2 regions of the Rummeliibacillus sp. TYF005 genome follow, and region 1 is predicted to be linked to the other one. Evidence: riboswitches for the same ligand, from Rfam matches in the RefSeq annotation. Region 1 holds a riboswitch; the other holds the start of a gene.

Region 1 (4,002 bases):
TCTCGATATCATCTCTTTTATGGTTTAAAGTGTTTTGACCTGTTACGATGACTAATTCATAATTGTCAGGTACACCAAAATCGCTTGTTTTAATGGCTTTCATATCATATCCTTCTTTGTTTAATAAGACATATTCATGATTGATGTAACCGCCAATAATAGCATCCACATGATTAGTTGCAACAGAAGAGATTAAATCCCAACCTACATCTGTCATTTTCACTTTACTAAAATCGCCTCCATCTGCTTCGACCATAGACTTAAGTGTCGCTTCGCTTAATTCACTAGAAGAATAGCCTACATTTTTCCCCTCTAAATCTTTAGGTGAATCAATACCAGAAGATTTTTTCATCATTAAACGGTCGAGTGGATGTCTAACGAGTGATGCAATAGAGACAATCGGGATTCCTTCAGATTTTGATAAAATTGCTTGATTTTGATAGCTGATTGCCAAATCTACTTTTCCCGTAGCTGCAAGTTTCAGAGGATCATTTGTATCTGCAGGCATTTCAATTTTTACATTTAAACCTTCATCTTTGAAATAACCTTTCTCTTTTGCTACATAAATGGCAGAATGGACTGCATTTGGATACCAATCTAGCATGATACTAATATTATCTAGTTTTTTGCCATTTTCTGTGGAAGCTTGATTATTTCCATTACAACCTGTTAAAAATACGATTAAGAAAAGTACAATTGCAATATTCATCCACTTCTTCATGTTTAACATCTCCTATTAATTTAGTTGGCTTTGCTCCATTTATTTGTAACTCTTTTTTCTATCCATGACGCTAATGCAAATAATAGAATACCTACAATGGTTAATACTGTGATAGCTGCAAAGACGCCTTCGGCATTTAAGTTTCCTGACATTCTTCTGCTATAATAGCCTAACCCTTCACTTGCACCGAGCCATTCTCCAATAGTGGCTCCAACAAGGGCAAAAACAATGGCCATTTTAAAGCCTGAGAAAAAGGAAGGCAGTGCCATTGGGATTTGTAACTTTTGAAAAATTTGAAATCGGTTTGCGCCCATCGAACGTAGCATTTCGATATATTCTTTATCACAGGACTTCAAACCGTCATAAGTTCCCACAACAATAGGGAAGAAACAGATTAAGAAAGTGACAGCCACCTTGCTCCAGATGGTATATCCAAACCACAGTACAAAGATTGGGGAAAGTGCAATAATAGGTATCATTTGTGAGATCACCACTGCTGGATAGACAATCTTTTCAATAGTTTTTGAGAAAAACATGATAACTGCAATAAGTATGCCCCCAATGACAGCGATAGAAAATCCAATAAAAAATTCTAACATTGTGGCACTTAAATGCTCGATTAAAAGTGGTTGCCAATTCGCAAAAATCATTGATACAACCCCAGTTGGTGCTGGTATGATAAAACTTGGAACAATTTTAGACCGTACAAGCCATTCAACAATAGCAAGTACAATGATTGAAAATCCGATAAATAAACTATAGGTTTGTAGAAAATTTTTGAGTGCTTTCATTTGCAATTTTCTTCTCCAATTCTTGACGTAGTGTTACGATTTCTTCAGAAAAAAGCATTTCCGATTTTCGTGGACGTGGCAAGGGTATTAAAATTTCTTCTATCCGTTGATCTGGATGTAATAACAAAATCCGATCACTAACAAAAATGGCTTCTTCTAAATCATGTGTGATAAAAACAATCGTTTTGTTTAAATCTTGCCAAATGGATAATAACCAAGATTGCATTTCCTTTTTTGTCAATGCATCAAGGGCTCCAAAGGGTTCGTCGAGTAAAAGCACATCTTTTCCTGTTAATAGGGCACGTAAAAAAGCTACACGTTGTCGCATACCTCCAGAAAGTTGTTTTGGTAGTGCGTGCTCGTATTCACTAAGGCCTACTCTTTGTAACCAAATCCTCGCTTCATCCTTCGATATATGTAAATCCTTTTGAATTTCAGACGCAATTAAAATATTATCGAGAATCGTACGCCAAGGAAGTAGTAAATCCTTTTGTGGCATATAGCCAACATCACCTAAAGAAATCTCTAGATCATCAATGCGGATTTCACCTTCGTCGGGTTGAAGAAGACCCGTCATTAATCTTAAAATGGTACTTTTCCCAGTCCCGCTTCTACCTACAATAGAGATGAATTCTCCCTTTTTTATCTCCATATTCAGTTTTGAAATTACTTGATTTTTTTGTTTGTCCTTGTTGCTATAGCTATAAGAAATATTTTTTAACTTAAGTGTCATTTTTTCTCCCTCCTAAAACAAAATAAAAACTGCTTCCTATAAAGAAAGCAGTTTCGGTAAAACATTAAATAACATGTCTCATAAACTACTTTCCTCCGCTAGTGCAAACTAGATCAGGTTCAAAGGGTACAATCTCAGCCAATTGGCGCCCCTAGTAGAATCAATAATATTTAATTGTTGTTTCGTACAAATAAAAAAACCACTCAATAGGAGAGTGGGTTAAATAACAAGAATCATTACTTATATAACTCACTTCCCTCCGCTAGCGTAAACTAGATCAGGTTCAAAGGGTTTAGAACACCGGTGTTCAGTCTCAGTCCGTCCTCGGACACCCCTAGTGCTATTCAGTTTCCTTATATAGCTTATCACGTACAAAAATTTATGCAAGACTTTTCATTATTAAGATAATCTGGATAAAAAATATAATTTGAGGACATTTTTGACAATTGTAAAGTTTGAAGCATATACTATATTCAAACGGATGTTTGACTGAGGTGGATGATTTGAGTAAAGATGCTCAGAAAACGAATTCAGATAGTTGTGAAGTATTTTGTTACAACGAAGAAAAAGTAACGAAGATAAAACAGCAAATAGAAGAAGTGAATGGTGTTGAATTGCTATTTAAGGCATTAGCCGATTCAACAAGGTTAAAAATTGCATATGCTTTAACTTTAGAAAAGGAATTATGTGTATGCGATGTAGCAAATATCATTGGTTCTTCAACTGCAACTGCTTCGCACCATTTACGATTATTAAGAAATATGGGATTAGCGAAATTTCGAAAACAAGGAAAGCTCGCCTTTTATTCATTAGCAGATGAACACGTACACCAACTAGTATCAATTGCAATGATTCATACAAATGAAGGAAAAGAATAAAGAGGGTGAATAACAAATGGACGAAGGAAAGGCAAAAGTAAAACGTGAACTCATATTAGAAGGATTAGATTGTGCCAACTGTGCTCAAAAAATTGAGAATGGTGTTAAAACAATAGATGGGATTTCAAATTGCTCAGTGAACTTTGTAACAAAGTCACTTTTAATGGAAACAGATGAAAAACAAGTAGAAGATGTTGTAGCTGAAGCAAAGAAGAAAGTCAAAACTCTAGAACCTGATATTACAATACTAGAAAAAAATAATCCGAGTATTATGAGAACTTTATATTTGAATGGATTGGATTGTGCCAATTGTGCAGCGAAGATTGAGACTGAAGTAGGAAAACTTGAAGGAGTCACTCATTCTTCTGTTGACTTTGTAACCAAAAAATTGCAAATTAAAGCTTCAAATCCAGATCAAATGGAAGACTTGGAGAAAAAAACAACGGAAATTATAAAAAAAATAGAACCAGATGTAATTGTTGTATCCGAGATACATAATAGCGGAGATGAACAACACGATCAGGATGAGCATGCTAATAGTACAACGAAAAAAATGGTAACTCGTTTATCCATTGGAGCTATCTTGACAGCAATTGGCATACTTGTTCCGCTATCCAATATCGGAGAGTTAAGTTTGTTCATCATAGGTTACCTTATTATTGGTGGAGATATCGTATTAAGGGCGGTTAAAAATATTTACAGAGGACAAGTTTTTGATGAACATTTTTTAATGACAGTAGCAACAATTGGCGCATTTGCTGTTGGACAATATCCTGAAGGTGTTGCAGTAATGTTGTTCTATCAAATAGGTGAACTGTTCCAAGGAATAGCTGTTAATCGTTCACGCAAATCGATTAGTGCATTGATGGATATTCGACC
Region 2 (4,002 bases), on a different contig from region 1:
CTGAATTGCTAATTGTACAAATTTCTTTGCCTCGATAATAACTTCACGTAAATTTAACCCTTGTCCTAAGAATGCCGCTATTGCAGATGAAAAAGTGCACCCTGTTCCATGTGTTTGTCTAGTTTCAATTCGCTTTGTTTGCATAGAAAATGTTGTACCATCACGAAAGTACACTCTATCGATTGCAGCTTCTCCCTCTAAATGTCCACCCTTCATCACAACACATGAAACGCCCATATCCAATATAATATCGGCTGCCTTTTTAATATCTGTGGGTGTTCCAATTGTAATTCCACTGATTACTTCTGCTTCAGGAATATTGGGCGTTAAAACAGTAGCAAGTGGAAGTAATTTGTTTTTCAATGCTTCAACGGCATCTAATTGAAGAAGAGATGCTCCTCCTTTGGCAATCATTACTGGGTCAACCACGAGATGAATATCTTTATCTTTTAAACTTTCAGCAACAACTTCTATAATTTCAGCAGAAAACAACATACCTGTTTTAACTGTCTTTACTGGTAGATCCTTCATCACACTATCAATTTGTTGTTTAACAAAAACAGATGATGTAGGGAAAATACCTTCTACCCCCAATGTATTTTGAGCAGTTAAAGCAGTAATAGCAGATGTGCCGAAAACACCTAGTTCTTGAAAGGTTTTTAAGTCAGCTTGAATACCAGCACCACCACTACTATCAGAACCTGCTATGGTCATTACAATATCCATCATTGATCACCTCTAGATATATCGTGTAATCCATTAATCACTTCTATTTGAAAAGATCCTAGTAAATTCGCAGATGCAGCACGTTCTGCAACTACCTTATAATCTTTTAACACATCATGAAGAATTGTCATCTTATCTCCCTCTACTGCTAAAGCAGCCGCACAAATGGAACTAAGTAAGCATCCTGTTCCTGTCACTTGTGTCATCAATAGATGACCACCTGTAACACTTCTCACTTCTTCACCATCTGTTAATATATCTGAAGGTCCTGTTATAATAACTAAACAGTGATATCGACTCGCTACTTGTTTTGCCACTTGTTCAATATCAATTTCCCCTTCACCACTGTCTACACCTTTCGCATGCCACTCTACACCTGCAATTGTTGCTAATTCCCCAGCATTACAGCGGATTAAATCGACTTGCACTGCTACCAATAAATCTTGAACGGTTTGTTTTCGATATGCCGTGGCACCAACACCAACAGGATCAAGTACAACAGGTATCTGTCTACTATTTGCCTTACGCCCTGCAAGTATCATTGCTTTCCTAGTACGATTGTTAATCGTTCCAATATTAAGCAATAACGCAGATGCATTGGATACCATTTCTTCTACCTCTGACGATTCATCTGCCATAACCGGTGAAGCACCAATTGCTAGCAACCCATTAGCAGTAAAATTTGCTACTACATAATTCGTCATGCAGTGAATAAGAGGATTAGTCATTCGAATTTTAGATAAACTCATAGCTAGTCACTTCACCTTTCCAATCTTCAAATGTCCAAGGCATCTCCCAGAACTTCCATTCATAATAACAGCTTTTTTTAAAATGCGATTTTAATCGTGCTACTTTTTCAGGTTGCTCTTCTGCAAAGCGATTCATCATCGACTTTTGCAATTCAATTTTTTCTTTATAATCTGGGGAACTGTACATAGCAATCCATTCTTCATACAATTTGACACCGGGTTTCGCATTTTTATACTTTTCTCCGATTTCTTGATACAGCCAAGGACACGGCAACATTGCTGCGAATGCTTCTGCAACATCACCATTATGGGCTGCATTATACATATGACTTACATAATTATATGCAGCTGGAGCAGGTTCAAATTCTTCTAATTCTTTTTCTGTACACCCGAGCTCTTGAAAAACTGTTCGATGTAATTCAAGCTCAGCTGCATTGATAAAACTGGCTGTTTCTAGGAAATAGTTAATATCTTCATTCGCCGTTGCTTTTGATGCGGCAATAGCCAGTACTTTTGTGTAATTTTTTAAATAATAAGCATCCTGCATCATATAAAATTTGAATTTTCCAATTGGCAGCGTCCCATTAACCAATCCTTTTACAAACGGATGCTCAAAACTTCCTTCCCAATACAAATTTGTTTCTTTTCTCACTTCTTCACAAAATGTCATTCTAAGTCCTCCTTAGTAGTTGGACGTAGACGCAAAAAAGTCTCCATGAATGGACATAGAGACTTAAAGTGTTACGTTGCTCCCTACGTCAGTATTAACTGTCAGGTTCCAAGGGTCAGGTTTTACCTTCTCAACACAAAAGTGTCCCCCCGCACATAAATATTTGTTTTGGGTACAAAAAAACTCTCCAAATTATGGAGAGCTACTGTACAAAATTTCTTTGAATGTACTTTGCTCCCTACGTCAGTGTTAACTGCCAGGTTCCAAGGGTCAGGTTTTACCTTCTCAACACAAAAGTGTCCCCCTGCAAATATTTAAGTTACTTTTATCGTAGCATTTATGAATTAGCTACTCAAGGATAAATTTACCTACTCTTACTATTCCATTTTGGAATCAATACTTCCTTTATCAATCATATCTCTACTTTCAAATTCTCTGTTAAGCTCATTAAAAGGAGATGATCAAATGAGTGAATGGAATGCAGTTTTATATGATCAAAAGCACAATTTTATTTCAAAATTTGGCGGAGGTTTAGTCGAATTGTTAGCACCACAGAGAGGTGAAAATATCTTAGATTTAGGCTGTGGTACAGGAGATTTAGCTAACAAAATTGCAAATCAAGGAGCCTTAGTACATGGCATCGATGCATCAGAAACAATGATTCATCAAGCACAAACAAAATATCCACAATTACAATTTTCTGTAAATGATGCTACTCAAATTAACGTACATCATCAATTTGATGCGGTATTCTCTAATGCCGCATTACATTGGATCAAACAACCTGAAATCGTTGTACAAAATGTTTATGATGCTTTAAAGTCAAATGGCCGTTTTGTTGCTGAAATGGGTGGGAAAGGAAATATCTCTTCAATTGTAAATGCGATTAAACAAAGTATGAATGAATTGGGTTATGCGTATATTGAAGATTACTTTCCTTGGTACTTTCCTACAGCTGAGGAATATAGTAAATTATTAGAACGGGAAGGCTTCCAAGTGAAGATGATGACATTATACGAACGCCCAACCCAGCTTATTGGAGATGAAGGGATCAGAAATTGGTTGCAAATGTTTAGTAATAATATTTTTCAACATTTATCTAATACTCAAAAACAGAATGTTATTCAATTATGCGAAGAAATTTTAAAGCCTCAGTTATATAAAGAACATACTTGGATTGCTGATTATTGGAGGCTCCGTTTTGTTGCAGTTAAATAGACAAAGGAAAGGCATTTCAATTAATGTGGAATGCCTTTTATATTGAACTTCAACAGTTTATAGAATCTGTTAATGCACTATAAATAGCTTTGCTACTTTCTAAAAAAGCTTGAATATCACTAGATATGTATTTAGAAATAAAATAAGTTTGCGAAGTAATCTGCTGAAATAAGTTTAAGGATTGAATCCTTAGTATGCCTTCTTCTCCTTCTTTTTGCACAACACTTTGTGGTAAAAATGCAATTCCCAGTCCCTGCTTAACAAAATTTTTTATAACTTCAGTTTGATTAACTTGCATACTTTTATGTGAAGGAAATTTGCCTGTAAGCACATGCTGAATGTCTTCCCAGTATGGTGCATATTCATGGGTTAAAATGGTCTCATTTTTCAATAATTCAGTTGCCTCTACTTCACTTTTAGAGGGTGAGCTCACTAATTGAATAGCTTCATCTGCAATCATTTCAATTTGCAATTCTCGTATAGGTATTATTTTAGATAGACCGACATCTACTACACCACGGTAAACAGCTTCTCCTATCTGATTAGAATTTAATAATTCAAGCGAAATCTGAATATGTGGTTTATTGGCATTAAAATGCTCGATAATCTTTGGTAATGTTGAGTTAGCAATCTGCGGGG

The links. A riboswitch is a leader RNA that binds a small molecule or an ion and turns the genes downstream of it on or off. The one in region 1 is predicted to bind thiamine pyrophosphate.
Region 2: linked by a shared signal. The riboswitch ahead of tenA (thiaminase II) and the one ahead of CW357_RS15005 (ABC transporter ATP-binding protein) in region 1 are both predicted to bind thiamine pyrophosphate.

Annotation. Positions count from the first base shown of each region.
Region 1 covers NZ_ML122579.1:18,390-22,391, reverse strand. Annotated here, with positions in the region: gene CW357_RS15015 (ABC transporter substrate-binding protein) at 1-721, opposite strand, end outside; gene CW357_RS15010 (ABC transporter permease) at 742-1,512, opposite strand; gene CW357_RS15005 (ABC transporter ATP-binding protein) at 1,478-2,245, opposite strand; TPP riboswitch at 2,319-2,408, opposite strand; TPP riboswitch at 2,483-2,591, opposite strand; gene CW357_RS15000 (ArsR/SmtB family transcription factor) at 2,749-3,123, shown strand; gene CW357_RS14995 (heavy metal translocating P-type ATPase) at 3,140-4,002, shown strand, end outside.
Region 2 covers NZ_ML122589.1:964-4,965, reverse strand. Annotated here, with positions in the region: gene thiD (bifunctional hydroxymethylpyrimidine kinase/phosphomethylpyrimidine kinase) at 1-726, opposite strand, end outside; gene thiM (hydroxyethylthiazole kinase) at 726-1,475, opposite strand; gene tenA (thiaminase II) at 1,462-2,145, opposite strand; TPP riboswitch at 2,209-2,306, opposite strand; TPP riboswitch at 2,364-2,461, opposite strand; gene CW357_RS16085 (class I SAM-dependent methyltransferase) at 2,611-3,363, shown strand; gene CW357_RS16080 (LysR family transcriptional regulator) at 3,413-4,002, opposite strand, start outside.